Regions from separate parts of the Peribacillus sp. TH14 genome, predicted to be linked through region 1. Evidence: a T-box and tRNA genes for the amino acid it is inferred to sense, from the RefSeq annotation. Region 1 holds a T-box; the other holds one or more tRNA genes.
The links. The T-box of region 1 lies ahead of alaS (alanine--tRNA ligase). A T-box ahead of a tRNA ligase gene usually reads a tRNA of that ligase, here a tRNA-Ala.
Positions count from the first base shown of each region.

Region 2: it has a tRNA-Ala gene. The T-box ahead of alaS (alanine--tRNA ligase) is inferred to sense a tRNA for this amino acid. The anticodon was not compared.

Region 1 is NZ_JAEKEK010000001.1:3,772,356-3,780,145, reverse strand. Features, by position in the region: gene JFU50_RS18290 (IreB family regulatory phosphoprotein) at 1-106, opposite strand, end outside; gene alaS (alanine--tRNA ligase) at 173-2,809, opposite strand; T-box leader at 2,869-3,087, opposite strand; gene JFU50_RS18280 (AI-2E family transporter) at 3,117-4,244, opposite strand; gene JFU50_RS18275 (hypothetical protein) at 4,410-4,625, opposite strand; gene JFU50_RS18270 (PRC-barrel domain-containing protein) at 4,615-5,157, opposite strand; gene JFU50_RS18265 (TPM domain-containing protein) at 5,216-5,977, opposite strand; gene JFU50_RS18260 (LemA family protein) at 5,977-6,543, opposite strand; gene recD2 (SF1B family DNA helicase RecD2) at 6,663-7,790, opposite strand, start outside.
Region 2 is NZ_JAEKEK010000001.1:2,692,676-2,700,465, reverse strand. Features, by position in the region: gene menD (2-succinyl-5-enolpyruvyl-6-hydroxy-3-cyclohexene-1-carboxylic-acid synthase) at 1-920, opposite strand, end outside; gene JFU50_RS13180 (isochorismate synthase) at 913-2,322, opposite strand; gene JFU50_RS13175 (1,4-dihydroxy-2-naphthoate polyprenyltransferase) at 2,620-3,540, shown strand; gene JFU50_RS13170 (TraR/DksA C4-type zinc finger protein) at 3,686-4,435, shown strand; tRNA gene JFU50_RS13165 (tRNA-Glu) at 4,476-4,547, opposite strand; tRNA gene JFU50_RS13160 (tRNA-Ser) at 4,551-4,641, opposite strand; tRNA gene JFU50_RS13155 (tRNA-Asn) at 4,643-4,717, opposite strand; tRNA gene JFU50_RS13150 (tRNA-Ile) at 4,730-4,806, opposite strand; tRNA gene JFU50_RS13145 (tRNA-Gly) at 4,813-4,886, opposite strand; tRNA gene JFU50_RS13140 (tRNA-His) at 4,891-4,966, opposite strand; tRNA gene JFU50_RS13135 (tRNA-Phe) at 4,984-5,059, opposite strand; tRNA gene JFU50_RS13130 (tRNA-Asp) at 5,082-5,157, opposite strand; tRNA gene JFU50_RS13125 (tRNA-Met) at 5,164-5,237, opposite strand; tRNA gene JFU50_RS13120 (tRNA-Ser) at 5,342-5,434, opposite strand; tRNA gene JFU50_RS13115 (tRNA-Ile) at 5,453-5,529, opposite strand; tRNA gene JFU50_RS13110 (tRNA-Met) at 5,540-5,616, opposite strand; tRNA gene JFU50_RS13105 (tRNA-Ala) at 5,643-5,718, opposite strand; tRNA gene JFU50_RS13100 (tRNA-Pro) at 5,736-5,812, opposite strand; tRNA gene JFU50_RS13095 (tRNA-Arg) at 5,822-5,898, opposite strand; tRNA gene JFU50_RS13090 (tRNA-Leu) at 5,908-5,996, opposite strand; tRNA gene JFU50_RS13085 (tRNA-Gly) at 6,009-6,083, opposite strand; tRNA gene JFU50_RS13080 (tRNA-Leu) at 6,092-6,173, opposite strand; tRNA gene JFU50_RS13075 (tRNA-Lys) at 6,183-6,258, opposite strand; tRNA gene JFU50_RS13070 (tRNA-Thr) at 6,279-6,354, opposite strand; tRNA gene JFU50_RS13065 (tRNA-Val) at 6,366-6,441, opposite strand; rRNA gene rrf (5S ribosomal RNA) at 6,454-6,569, opposite strand; rRNA gene JFU50_RS13055 (23S ribosomal RNA) at 6,686-7,790, opposite strand, start outside.

The DNA.
Region 1 (7,790 bases):
CTTTTTCCTGAAGTGCAACATAAACTTGAGACAATACTTCCTGTACATCTCTTTCGAATGGTTCTTCGGGAAAATTAAATTTCATCGTTTTATCAAAGGAACTCATTATCATGCACCTCTCCTCAGCGTCCAGAATCCATTATTATCTTCATTGTACAACACTTTTCATTGATTATGAAATCGTTAAGACCCATTCTTCAACAAAATTAAGTGCTGCATCCAATTTTTCTGGGTCTTTTCCACCGGCTTGTGCCATATCTGGTCGGCCGCCGCCGCCTCCACCGCAACGAGATGCGACTTCTTTAATTAATTTACCGGCATGGAAACCGCGTTCGATATAATCCTTCGTAACTCCGGCAATCAAATTGACTTTATCGCCTTGAGCCGATCCTAATACGATAATGACAGAATCAAGCTTTTGTTTCAAATCATCTGCCATAGCACGCAGATTATTCATGTCAGTAGCTTGAACTTTTGCCACTAATACTTGTACACCATTAATTTCTTTTACTTTAGAAACAAGGCTTCCTGCTTCAATATTACTTAATTTTGCAGTCAAGCTTTCATTTTCACGATGAAGATCTTTCACTTCCGCTAAAACTGTTTCAATTCTTGAAGGTACATCTTTCAAGTTTGTTTTCAATTTAGCAGCTGCGTCTTTTAATACACCGATTTGGTCCGTCATCAATTTGTATGCTCCTGCTCCTGTTACTGCTTCGATCCTGCGTGTACCCGCACCGATGCCGCTTTCAGAAACAATTTTGAACAAGCCGATTACCGCTGTATTCGGGACGTGAACACCGCCGCAAAGCTCAAGACTATAATCGCCAATTTGAACGACACGGACTATCTTGCCGTATTTTTCGCCGAACAAGGCCATCGCGCCCATTGCTTTTGCTTCTTCAATGTTTTTATAATCCGTATTCACTTGTAAGCTTTGCCAAATTTTTTCATTTACAATCGTTTCAATCTGTTCAATCTCTTCTGCTGTAATCTGACCGAAGTGAGAGAAGTCAAAACGAAGACGCTCAGCTTGTACCAGTGAACCAGCTTGGTTAACATGTGTTCCTAGTACATCTTTCAAGGCTTGATGTAAAAGATGTGTCGCCGTATGATTTTTCGTAATATGGATGCGGTTTTCTTGATCTACCGCAGCAACAATTTCAGTGTCTGTAGTCAAAGTGCCGGCTACAACAGTTACACGGTGCAGGTTTTGGCCATTTGGTGCTTTTTGAACATCATGTACATTCACTTTAACGGATTCACTAGCCATCGTTCCTTTATCAGCTATTTGTCCGCCGCTTTCTGCATAGAAAGGTGTTTGGTTCAGAATCACCTGAACTTCTTCGCCTTCTTGCGCTTCTGTTACAAGCTCGCCATTTTTCACGATTGCCGCAACTTTTGCATCAACTGCCACCTGATCATATCCGACAAATTCACTTTCAACTTTAATGTCGCCTAATACTCCACCTTGAATCTGCATGGAATCCACATCTTGACGAGCAGAGCGAGCACGTTCACGCTGTGCTTCCATTTCTTTTTCGAAGCCAGATTGATCAATCGTCATGCCTTCTTCTTCCGCATATTCTTCCGTTAATTCGATTGGGAAGCCGTATGTGTCATACAAACGGAATGCATCGCTACCTGGAATGACTGTGCCGCCTTTTTCTTTTTCTTTTTTGATGACTTCAGAAAGAATAGCTAGTCCATCATGAAGCGTTTCATGGAACCGTTCCTCTTCATTCTTGATTACTTTCGCAATGAATTCTTTATTAACGAGAACTTCTGGGTAGAAATCTTTCATGATTTCACCAACCACTGTCACAAGCTCGAACATGAATGGACGGTTAATGTTGATTTGCTTCGCATAACGAACCGCTCTACGAAGTAAGCGACGTAGCACATAGCCGCGACCTTCATTGGATGGAAGTGCTCCGTCTCCAACAGCAAATGCTACTGTACGTATATGGTCGGCAATGACTTTAAATGCCACATCATTTTCTACATCGACACCATATTTCACATCAGAAATTTCTTCAACAGCTCTAATAATTGGGATGAACAGGTCTGTATCATAGTTTGTCGCCACATTTTGCACGACTGAAGCCATACGTTCTAGACCCATGCCTGTATCAATATTTTTCTTCGGAAGCGGTGTATAAGAACCGTCAGGATTATGGTTAAATTGAGAGAACACAAGGTTCCAAACCTCTAAATGCCGTTCATTTTCGCCACCTGGATATAGTTCTGGATCATTCGGGTCATCACCATATTCTGGGCCACGGTCATAGAAAATCTCCGTATTCGGGCCACTTGGACCTTCACCGATGTCCCAGAAATTCTCTTCCAAACGAATGATTCTTTCAGCAGGAACACCGATTTTTTTATTCCAAAGCTCAAATGCTTCGTCATCTTCCGGGTGGATTGTCACCGCTAATTTCTCTTTGTCAAAGCCAATCCATTTTTCGTCGGTCAAAAATTCCCATGCCCATGTGATTGCTTCTTCTTTGAAGTATTCACCAATTGAGAAGTTACCAAGCATTTCGAAAAACGTATGATGACGCGCAGTTTTCCCCACGTTTTCAATATCGTTTGTACGAATTGCTTTTTGTGCATTTGTAATTCTTGGATTTTCAGGGATCACCCGTCCATCAAAATATTTCTTTAACGTTGCTACCCCAGAGTTAATCCATAGCAATGATGGATCTTCATGAGGAACCAATGACGCACTTGGTTCAATGTTATGGCCTTTTTCACTAAAAAAATCTAAATACATTTGGCGGATTTGAGCACCAGTTAAATACTTCATCTATATATCCTCCTTTAAAATTATGTAATTTTGAGCACACAAAAAACTCCCATCCCAAAAACAGGGACGAGAGTTAACTCGCGGTACCACCCTGATTATGGACGTAGAAAAAGCCTTCGTCCATCACCTTCATAAAAGCCTTAACGCGGCATGACGGCAGGTATTAGCTGCTCTCCGGACTAGCTTTCTGCTGCTCTTCACCTTGAAGTCCCTTTCAGCCAGGGGGACCCCTCTCTTTTAGATGGACTTCAGCATACTTCATCCTTCAACGAATTATCTTATGTAATGGATTATATTCACAAGACTTTTATTTGTCAATAAGGGGCGGCCTCTTTCTGAAGTGAACACGGGCATGAAGCACAAAAACTTTCAGTACAGCCAAGATAGGGATTGAAAGTACCATTCCCGTAATCCCGCCTATTTCACCTCCAGCTACCAATGCAAGCATGATGAAAAGTGGGTGCATATGGAGGCTTTTCCCGACAATAAGAGGTGACAGAATATTCCCCTCAAGAAATTGAAGCACAAGCACGATAACTATTATAATCATCACCATTTTCACAGATATTGTGGCGGCAATTATAACCGCAGGAATGGCCCCGATAATCGGTCCAAAATACGGTATGACATTGGTTATTCCGATAATCGCTCCTAATAACAACGGATATTGCATTCCGACTATCCAAAAAAGAATGGATGAGATCACTCCAATTGCAACACAGACGATAATTTGCCCGCGGATATACCCACCTAGGGAAGCGTCAACATCCCGTACGAATGCACGTCCCTGCTTGCGCCATTTTTTCGGGGTCATATACCAGGCCATTTTTTTTAACGCAGCAAAGTCTTTCAGGATATAAAAAGCAATGAAGGGAATAAGCGCAATCAGAACAACAAAATCAAACAGCTTCATCGCATACTCCATTGCTTTTTCCGGCATACCTTTTAGCCAGCCTTCGAAAAGAACGACCCCTTCTTCAAACCTTTCATGTATCCCGAAAGGCCAGGCCGCCGTTTGATGATTGAGCCTGTCTACCCTGCCTTGATACTGCTCGACCAGCTCAGGAACACTTTCTGACAGCTCACGCACCTGACTAACCATCACCGGAATGCCTTTATAAACCGCAAATCCAATGCCTCCAAAAAACAGCAAGTAAATGATTGTAATCGAAAGCCAGCGATGCATACCTTTCTTATTTAAAAATTCCACAACAGGGTGCAATAAATAACTGATGAATGCACCAATGAGAAAAGGCAGCAGTACTGTTACACTTATAGTTACAGCCGGTCCCCACATAGGCTTCAGTTTCATAAAAATATATATAACAAAAAATAAGAGCAATAAAAAACCAAGCCTATAAAACCACTTGAGACGAATACTCACAAAATCTACACCTCCCGCTCGTTTATTCTTCGAAAGGTGAGAGGTTTTCATACATAAAAAAGAGTGCCCTTAGCATCAGGACACCCATTCCCTTTAAAGTAATGATTTTATTCTTTTGCGTATTTTTTTGATACTTCGGTTAATCATTTTTGTGTTCATCATGTTCATAAGACCATTACGTGAACGTCTAGCCATTGCAAGCACCTCTTCCGTTAATTACATGCTGAAGCGGCGGTCATTTTCCTCAAACAAGTCGTCTAATGAGCTTAAACTTCCATCTTCTTCGACCTGGTGCGTATTAATGATTCCCTCAGAAATGGTCATTTCAATAAAACAATTCCAACAATAATATTGATTTACACCAATCTTCCCAACATCTTTACTGCGGCAATTCGGACAATTTATTTCCAAAATGGACACCTCACTGTTCATAAACTGAAACAATGATGGTATCCTTCCCTAATGTAGGCGGCTGTTTAGATTCAATCACTGTCGTCTCTGAGAAAAAACCATCTGTTGTTTCATACGCTATAATCGTGCCCATTTTTTCCCTAAAATATACATCCTGCAGTAAACCGAGCTCCTCGCCCATTTCTGAAAGAAGCATTCGTCCCAATACTTCATCCTTTGTTAGCCAGATGGAATTATCAGGCACCTTCTTTGGGGTTGACTCCTGTTGTATGATGACAATCCCATCCGGACCATATGAAGAAATATCGTCCAGAGTCAAATGAAAAGATCTCTTAAACAATGCTTGTTGATGAATGACCAAACCTGTTACCTGACCCGCTTCAGAAATAGATAAATCATGGACCGTGCCGATTCTTTCTCCTTTGATAGTAAAAACCGGCATTCCTTTCAATACAGAAAACGTCCGCAAGGTCATCCCGCCTTTCCGAACATTTTTATTATTTCTTTCATCTCGTAAATAGATGTGCTGAAAGGTTTTCCATTGTTGAATCATCTTAGAAAACTAAAGTTTCAGGCATAAAAAAAAGACCGGTTTCCCGGTCAAATCTACCTTACCATCCACGGCTAGAACCTCCGCCACCGGAGCTTCCTCCGCCACCGCCTCGTGAGCCTCCGCCTCCACCTCCGCCTCCGCGACTAATGAACATCAATAGGATATTGATGATAATTTGAAGGAAAAATCCTTTAAACAATTTGGCATCGAGGATGAACAAAATGATGACCACAACGATGATGAGAAAAATCTGTAAACCTGATGGCTTAAAAGTTCCTGTATCTGTCTGAACGGAAAGATCTTGATAAAACTCGTCACCTAAATTATATTCCTCGGTGACCTCGTTATAAACAGCCTTATAGGTTTCAGTCAGAGCAAGATTGTAATTACCTTCTTTCAGCTGAGGGATTGCCACATTGTCCAAAATCTGTCCTGATTTTATATCAGTAATGGCACCTTCTAACCCGTACCCCACTTCAATCCGGATTTTCTGCTCCTCTTCGGCCAGAACAATGAGGACTCCGTTATTTAGCTCTGCATCCCCGAGCTTGAATTTCCTAAATGCTTCGACCGAGTATTCCTCTATTTCAGAGCCTTCCATTGAGTCAACGGTCAAAACAGAGATTTGTGCTTTTGTAGCATTATCTAATCGTTTTCCCAATTCTATAAGCTCTGATTTTTCCTGATCATCGAGGACTCCAGCAAAATCCTGGACATAAATATCTCCAACAGGTTTCGGAATGTTAGGTTCTGCTGCGACTACGTTTGCTAAATTGAAAGTGAAAATAAAAAATAGCGCAAACACAGCGAGTTTTTTCATTATTTATCGCTCCCGAAATCAACTTTCGGCGTTTCTTTTTCTTGATCAGTCACTTCAAAATATGGTTTTACATCGAACCCAAATGCGCTAGCCATCATATTCTTTGGAAAGCGTTTAATGGTCTTGTTATACGTGGTTACTTCGTCATTATAGTCTTTTCTTGCGACGGTCAATCTATTTTCTGTTCCTTCTAAACTATCCATAAGGCCCTTAAAGTTCTCATTGGCTTTCAAATCCGGATAGTTCTCGACGACCACCAAAAGGCGGCTTAACGCCCCACTCAGTTCTTGATCTGCATTAATGGCATCTTCCGTTGAATTAGCACCTGCCAACTTTGAACGTGCATCACTGACCGCTTTAATGGCTTCAGTTTCGTGCGATGCATAACCTTTTACCGTTTCCACAAGATTCGGAATCAAATCTGCTCTTCGTTTTAATTGGTTATCTACCTGTGACCACTTATTGTCGACGTCTTCATTGGCACTTACAAGACCATTGTAAGAAGAAACCCCATATATGACAATTAAAACGACAACAACTAATCCTATAATCCATCCCTTTTTCATCCAAATCCTCCTTACTCTTTCTGCACATATAAACTATATTTTATATTAGTTCCACTAAAACTATGAATTTTAAACAAAATTTATCCAAACCAGGTAAAGAACCAGACATTAATCTCCACCTACATAAAATCATAAGGTGTGACATTACCCATCCCAATCATCGGATCTTCATGCATCAGTATGTCAAAATAACTTTCCTCTTGCATTGGCAACTCTGCAGATTCAGCTGGCATTTCTTCATCATTCAAAGTTTCACGAAGTTTTTCAAGTAATGTAGTTTTCCGGCGCATTTCATCATTGCGCTCGATACCTAAACGGAAAGCATCTTCTTCACCACAAAGTATCAAGAAATTCTTGCTTCGGGTAATCGCTGTATACAATAGATTACGTCGGAGCATCCGATAATAACTTTTTACAACAGGCAAAATCACAATGGGAAACTCGCTTCCCTGCGATTTATGGATTGAACAGCAATACGCGTGGGTAATCTGGTTCAAATCCTGCTTCGTGTAAGTTACTTCAATGCCTTCAAACGATATAATGATCTTATCGACATGATCAGTATTTTCCTTCGCAAACAAAATTGACACGATTTCACCCATATCACCGTTAAAGACGCCTTCTTCCGGCTGGTTCACCAGTTGAAGCACTTTGTCTCCCGTTCGGTAGATCACGTCTCCAAACTTGATTTCCCGCCGCTTTTCATTCACATTGCTATTAAACACTTCTTGCAGCATTTTATTCAACGCATCAATCCCGGCAGGTCCTCTATACATCGGGGCCAGCACTTGAATATCTTTGGCAGTGAAACCCTTCGTCCTGGCATTCGCAACAACTTTCTCAATAACCTGAGCGATTTGGTCAGTCTTACAGCGAATGAACGATCGATCTTCCTGCTGCTTCGTAACATCATTTGGAAGCCGGCCTTTTTTTATATCATGGGCCAATTCAATGATTGATGAACCATCCGCTTGACGATAAATATGCTCAAGACTGACAGTCGGCACACAATTCGAAGCAAGCAAATCCTTTAGCACCTGTCCCGGTCCGACTGAAGGCAGCTGATCTTCATCACCAACTAAAATCACTTGGCAATTTTCCGGCAAGGCTTTAAACAATTGATGAGCTAACCACGTATCCACCATAGAAACCTCATCAATAATGACAATGCGGCCTTCTAACTGATTATCTTCATCATGGGAAAAGCCTTCACTTCCGTTCCATCCGAGCAAGCGGTGAATCGTAAC
Region 2 (7,790 bases), 1.1 Mb from region 1:
ATGAATAACAATAAAGGTTTAGATACCGGCATAGAACCGAAACGCAACACTACATCCGGCCGGAAAGCTTCCTTGGCCGCTTCATCACGTAGAAATGTATCGTAGGTATCAATAATACCTTCTTTATCGTGTTTGCCACTTCTTAGCTGAGAAAGAGGGTCAGCTAGTATCGGGAAAGCAAGCTTCTCAGCTAAAGCTACAATTGCTTCCTTCATCTTTGGATGCCGTAATTCTCCACACACGATCATTCCTTGTTTCGCTTGTGATAACGTAGCTGCTAGCGCCTCTATATGTGAATCAGACAGTGATAGTGCACCATTTTCAATCATCACAGCCGGTGTCATTTTATTTTGCCTATATTCTTTAGCTTGTTCCAAATTTGGAATAAGTGGTTCACGAAGCGGGAAGTTCAAATGTACGGGTCCAGCTGGCTCAGTTGCCGCTGTCGAAACTGACCTTGCACCGATTGTTCTCGCATATCGCATCATTTCATCGGTACTTTCCGGAAGCGCCATTTCGACAAACCACTTCACTTGCCTTCCGTACAGATGAATTTGATCAATGGCCTGTGGAGCCCCTACATCACGCAACTCATGCGGACGATCAGCCGTCAGCACGATCAGTGGCACCCTTGAATAGTAAGCCTCAATGACAGCTGGGTAAAAGTTAGCAGCAGCTGTACCAGACGTACAAAGAAGTCCGACAGGTTTTTTTAATGCCTTAGCCAAACCAAGGGCAAAAAAAGCAGCCGAACGCTCATCCACATTAATATGAACTTCGATATCAGGATGTTCTACCAGCAGCAAAGCGAGCGGTGTGGATCGTGAACCTGGACTTACCACCACATGCTTCATCTTATTTTGTGCAAGCTCATCGACAAATGAAGCAGCATACGCTGTCAATGCATCTCGGTCATTCATTAAGATTTCCTCCTAAAGCACTTAGCATTGGATTAAATTTAATCCCCGTTTCCTGGAATTCACTTTCAGGTGTCGAATCTTCCACTACGCCGCACCCTGCAAAAAGCGATGCCTCATTATCCTGTAGTAGGGCGGAACGAATCCCAACTGCAAATTCCCCGTTCCCATAGGTATCGACCCAGCCCAATGGTCCCGCATAAAAGCCGCGTTCAAGACCTTCTATTTCTCGAATACGGGCGACAGCTTCTTCTTTCGGAAGCCCGCCCATAGCAGGTGTTGGATGCAGATTTTCTACAAACTCAAAAATCGTGACACCCTCATTGCAAATTCCACGGACCGGTGTATACAGATGCTGAATATGACGGTTTTTCATTAATTTCGGTTCGGTCGGAACGATTACCTTTTCACATACCGCCTCAAACGCATTTGATATCATCGAAACGACGTATTGATGCTCTTGTAAATTCTTTTGGTCATGAAGCAGTTCATCACCAAGACAAGCATCCTCTTCTACAGTTTTCCCCCGTCCCATCGATCCTGCAAGACAGGTAGAAAAGACTTCATTACCCTGCTTCTTTATCAAACGCTCAGGAGTTGCACCCACGAAACAGTCACCGCCCGCTTCCAAACTAAAAATATAGCTTAATGGCTGCTCAGCAATCAATTGCTCGAGTACTTTCTCTGAATCAATGGAGCGCTCAAACACAAGGCGCAGCTCTCTTGCCAAAACAATTTTGTCGAGATCTGTTGTCTTGATTTCCTCAACAGCCTCTGCAACCGTCTGCTTCCATTCCTTAGGTTTGACTTCCTTCTGCTTAACAAGAGTATTGGCACGCAGTTCGGTGCCATTCAAGCTTTCGATAAGGAAAGATTCCCGTTCATTTATCATATCTATGAAGAGTTTTTCTGAATCATCCGGTGAACAAAGTAGGTTTGTCGTTAAGTAAGCTTGCTCCCCCACTAGCGATAGCATGAAGGCAGGTATATAAAACAGATTGTCCCCGAATTGGTTCCAAAGGAGCGTACTGTTAGTTTCATAATCAAAAGAAAAGCCACCAAAGAGTAAAGGACCAGTTGCTTCTACATCGGTCACTCCTGTTTTGACAGCAGTATTCTGCAGTTTGATCCAGCTCATTTCGACTTCTCTATAACGGTCGGCATTTGATGCCGCTTGGAGTTTCTTAACGTTGCCTAAACCAGTAATGGTTATTTCTTTTGCAGGGTCCTCCCAGAAAAAGCGTTCACCCGCATACCGTTCTCTTCCAGCTTGATAAAATGAAAGGGGGTTGTTGCAATTTATTTTCTTAATATGACTGAATAGAACTTGACCATTCAAGTCCTTTGCCTTTTGTATAGCTGAAGCCAGTCCCTGAAACTGTTGAGTTTCTTCTGAGATAGCCAAAAAAATCCCCCCAAATGTACATTTTAAAAGCTTTTTAACCTATTTAAAGATACACCTCTCTTCAACCCAATGTCAATAAAACGCCCCTTTATCGAACGATTCATGACTGCTTTTTTCCTTATTATATGATTCTTAGTGAATGAAGTAGAATACCCTTGATATTGGAAGTGATCGTCTATGAAATTCAATTGACACTTCCCACCACTTTTCCTACACTAAATAGGATAACCTTTTGTGAACAATTTCAATATTTGATATAATTCAAGGGAACTAATAATGATTTTGAGGAGAGAAATAATGCAAACAGAATACGACGACCTTCCCCTTAAACGAACCTGGAAAATTTGGTGGGAGTTAATTCGTCCACATACACTTACCGCAGCTTTTGTTCCAGTCCTACTTGGAACTATGATTGCACTTTTAGAAGATGGCGTAAATTGGCTACTATTTGCAGCCATGATGATTGCAAGTATCCTGATTCAAGCTGCAACGAACTTATTCAATGAATACTATGATTTCAAGAGAGGCTTGGATACAGAAGAATCTGTTGGCATAGGTGGTGGCATTGTCCGTCATGGCATGACTCCAAAACTCATCATGACCTTAGCCCTTAGTATGTATGGCATCGCACTGATACTTGGAATCTATATCTGTGCTGTATCATCTTGGTGGCTTGCTGGGGTAGGACTGGTCTGTATGCTTGTCGGCTACCTTTACACTGGCGGTCCACTGCCTATTTCATACACACCATTTGGAGAACTTTTTTCTGGATTGTTTATGGGCTTTCTGATAATCTTGATTGCCTTTTTCATTCAAACTGGTTTTGTTTCTACCACAGCTATCTTAATTGCAATACCAAGCGGAATTTTAGTTGGGTTAATCAATTTATCCAATAACCTCCGTGACCATGACGGAGATAAGGCACACGGTCGAAAAACGATGCCTGTAGTAATGGGCAGAAAAAATGCCTTAACATTTATGGCGATTATGTTTGCCTTCTCTTACCTATGGCTAGTAGGATTAGTCCTAGCTGGAAGCGTTACAGCATGGATTTTGCTTGCCTTCCTAAGCATTCCGAAAGCCTTGGCAGCTATCAAAGGCTTCGTAGGTAAAACTTCACCTATTACGATGGTCCCTGCGATGAAAGCCACGGCCCAAACGAACACCTTCTTCGGCCTGCTTATGGCCATTGGATTATTCATCAGCTATCTTATTTAATCTCTAAGGACTGAGTCGATTTGACTCAGTCCTTTTTTGCTTCCTATCCAATTTGTTTCCCTCCCCTCCGATTCGGGTAATGAATAAGACACCCATCCAACCATTATTCAAATGAGATATAGACTTTCGAAGGAGTGAAATAAACATGGCAACCAAACAACAAACGCAACATTTAAAAAAAGAACTACTTATAGAAAAAGAAGAACTGAATAATAGGCTAAAAAATGATGAACAATCACTTCTAAATAAAAGTCAGACAGAATCTGTAGGGGAACTATCCTCCTATGACAATCATCCCGCTGACCTTGGAACCGAATTATTCGAAATGGAAAGAAACCAGGCACTAGATGAGCATGCACAATCTGAAATGGAAAAAGTCAAGAATGCATTGAATGCGATAGATGCAGGCTTCTATGGCCATTGTAAAACCTGTGATACTGAAATCCCTTTTGAACGGCTTGAAGCCATCCCTACCACTCTCTACTGTGTCGAGCACGCCCCAGAACGACCGACTATACAAGATCGACCAGTTGAAGAAGACGTACTGATTCCATCAAAGGGAAATAATTTTGAAAACCGTCATGGAAGTGAAATAGTAGATAAAGAAGATAGCTTTGGCGAAGTAGCCAAATTTGGTACATCTGAAACACCTGCGGATTACATGGGCGATCATGACAGCTATAATAATCTTTATAAAACAGAAGATGAAACCGATGGATTTCCTGAAGACTATGAAGGATTTGTAGCAAATGATATCGAAGGAAAAAAAATAAGGGGTATCCCGAATAAAAAGCAAAAGAACTATGAAGATACATTAGATGAAGAAAACGTTGAATCTCAGCTTGGAGACATTCCTTATAAACAAAAAGATAGTTATATCAATGAAGAGAAATAAATAAAAAAAAGAAGCATACAGAATGTATGCTTCTTTTTTATGACCCGTACGGGATTCGAACCCGTGTTACCGCCGTGAAAGGGCGGTGTCTTAACCGCTTGACCAACGGGCCAAATGGCGGAGAAGGAGGGATTTGAACCCTCGCGCCGCTCACGCGACCTACACCCTTAGCAGGGGCGCCTCTTCAGCCTCTTGAGTACTTCCCCATGGCTCCGCAGGTAGGACTCGAACCTACGACCGTTCGGTTAACAGCCGAATGCTCTACCACTGAGCTACTGCGGAACAATATGAATATGGTGGGCCTAAATGGACTCGAACCATCGACCTCACGCTTATCAGGCGTGCGCTCTAACCAGCTGAGCTATAGGCCCATAAATTGGAGCGGGTGAAGGGAATCGAACCCTCATCATCAGCTTGGAAGGCTGAGGTTTTACCACTAAACTACACCCGCGAAATGGGGCGACTGATGGGAATCGAACCCACGAATGCCTGAACCACAATCAGGTGCGTTAACCACTTCGCCACAATCGCCGTAATTTTTGAAATAATGGTGGCTCAGGACGGAATCGAACCGCCGACACAAGGATTTTCAGTCCTTTGCTCTACCGACTGAGCTACTGAGCCACATTTGTATTAAATTTTATAATGGCGGTCCCGACGGGAATCGAACCCGCGATCTCCTGCGTGACAGGCAGGCATGTTAACCGCTACACCACGGGACCTAATAATTGCGGGGACAGGATTTGAACCTGCGACCTTCGGGTTATGAGCCCGACGAGCTACCGGACTGCTCCACCCCGCGACGGTAATAATGAAACGATTTCGCATCAAGTTTTCGTGTAAATTGTTTCTTCCGCTTCCTCTATGTAAAGGTTGTTTCAAAACAACTTGCTGCTTTTAAAGAAATGGAGGAGGTAGAGGGATTCGAACCCCCGCGGGATTTGACTCCCCTGTCGGTTTTCAAGACCGATCCCTTCAGCCGAACTTGGGTATACCTCCGTGGCTAAAAAAATTACATGGTGGACCTTGTAGGACTCGAACCTACGACCGGACGGTTATGAGCCGTCTGCTCTAACCAGCTGAGCTAAAGGTCCTTATATTTATTGGTAGCGGCGGAGGGGATCGAACCCCCGACCTCACGGGTATGAACCGTACGCTCTAGCCAGCTGAGCTACACCGCCAATATAATATAAGTTTTGATGAAAAATGGTGGAGCCTAGCGGGATCGAACCGCTGACCTCCTGCGTGCAAGGCAGGCGCTCTCCCAGCTGAGCTAAGGCCCCATTCATTAGAAATCACGTGGTCGGGAAGACAGGATTCGAACCTGCGACCCCTTGGTCCCAAACCAAGTGCTCTACCAAGCTGAGCTACTTCCCGCAAAAAACATGGTGCGCCCGGCGGGAGTCGAACCTACAACCTTCTGATTCGTAGTCAGATGCTCTATCCAATTGAGCTACGGGCGCATATTAAGATGGTGCCGAGGACCGGAATCGAACCGGTACGGTAGTCACCTACCGCAGGATTTTAAGTCCTGTGCGTCTGCCAGTTCCGCCACCCCGGCACATACGAAAAGTGGAGCGGAAGACGGGATTCGAACCCGCGACCCCAACCTTGGCAAGGTTGTATTCTACCACTGAACTACTTCCGCATGAAAGATGCGGGTGAAGGGACTTGAACCCCCACGCCTTGCGGCGCCAGATCCTAAGTCTGGTGCGTCTGCCAATTCCGCCACACCCGCATAATATAATGGTGAGCCATGAAGGATTCGAACCTTCGACCCTCTGATTAAAAGTCAGATGCTCTACCAACTGAGCTAATGGCTCGTACGTTTAATAATAAAAGATGGTGCCGGCAAGAGGACTTGAACCCCCAACCTACTGATTACAAGTCAGTTGCTCTACCAGTTGAGCTACACCGGCAGGTGTAAAAATGGTGGAGGATGACGGGATCGAACCGCCGACCCTCTGCTTGTAAGGCAGATGCTCTCCCAGCTGAGCTAATCCTCCATATGTGTAACTGCTTGGCGGCGTCCTACTCTCACAGGAGGAAACCCCCAACTACCATCGGCGCTGAAGAGCTTAACTGCCGTGTTCGGAATGGGAACGGGTGTGACCTCTTCGCTATCGCCACCAAACAATGTTAACATTTTTTTAAGACATTTATTATTATAACGTCTTTTTGAAAAAATGCAAGAAGAAATTTTCATTCCTTCAAAACTAGATAATAAGAAGGTATTTCATTTTTTAAAGCGTGGTTAAGTCCTCGATCTATTAGTATCAGTCAGCTCCACATGTCGCCACGCTTCCACCTCTGACCTATCAACCTGATCATCTTTCAGGGATCTTACTAGCTTGCGCTATGGGAAATCTCATCTCGAGGGGGGCTTCATGCTTAGATGCTTTCAGCACTTATCCCGTCCGCACGTAGCTACCCAGCTATGCCTTTGGCAAGACAACTGGTACACCAGCGGTGCGTCCATCCCGGTCCTCTCGTACTAAGGACAGCTCCTCTCAAATTTCCTGCGCCCGCGACGGATAGGGACCGAACTGTCTCACGACGTTCTGAACCCAGCTCGCGTACCGCTTTAATGGGCGAACAGCCCAACCCTTGGGACCGACTACAGCCCCAGGATGCGATGAGCCGACATCGAGGTGCCAAACCTCCCCGTCGATGTGGACTCTTGGGGGAGATAAGCCTGTTATCCCCGGGGTAGCTTTTATCCGTTGAGCGATGGCCCTTCCATGCGGAACCACCGGATCACTAAGCCCGACTTTCGTCCCTGCTCGACTTGTAGGTCTCGCAGTCAAGCTCCCTTGTGCCTTTACACTCTACGAATGATTTCCAACCATTCTGAGGGAACCTTTGGGCGCCTCCGTTACTCTTTAGGAGGCGACCGCCCCAGTCAAACTGCCCACCTGACACTGTCTCCCACCCCGATAAGGGGCGCGGGTTAGAATTTCAATACAGCCAGGGTAGTATCCCACCAACGCCTCCACCGAAGCTAGCGCTCCGGCTTCTCAGGCTCCTACCTATCCTGTACAAGCTGTACCAAAATTCAATATCAGGTCAGCAGTAAAGCTCCACGGGGTCTTTCCGTCCTGTCGCGGGTAACCTGCATCTTCACAGGTACTATAATTTCACCGAGTCTCTCGTTGAGACAGTGCCCAGATCGTTACACCTTTCGTGCGGGTCGGAACTTACCCGACAAGGAATTTCGCTACCTTAGGACCGTTATAGTTACGGCCGCCGTTTACTGGGGCTTCGGTTCAAAGCTTCGCTTGCGCTAACCTCTCCCCTTAACCTTCCAGCACCGGGCAGGTGTCAGCCCCTATACTTCGCCTTGCGGCTTCGCAGA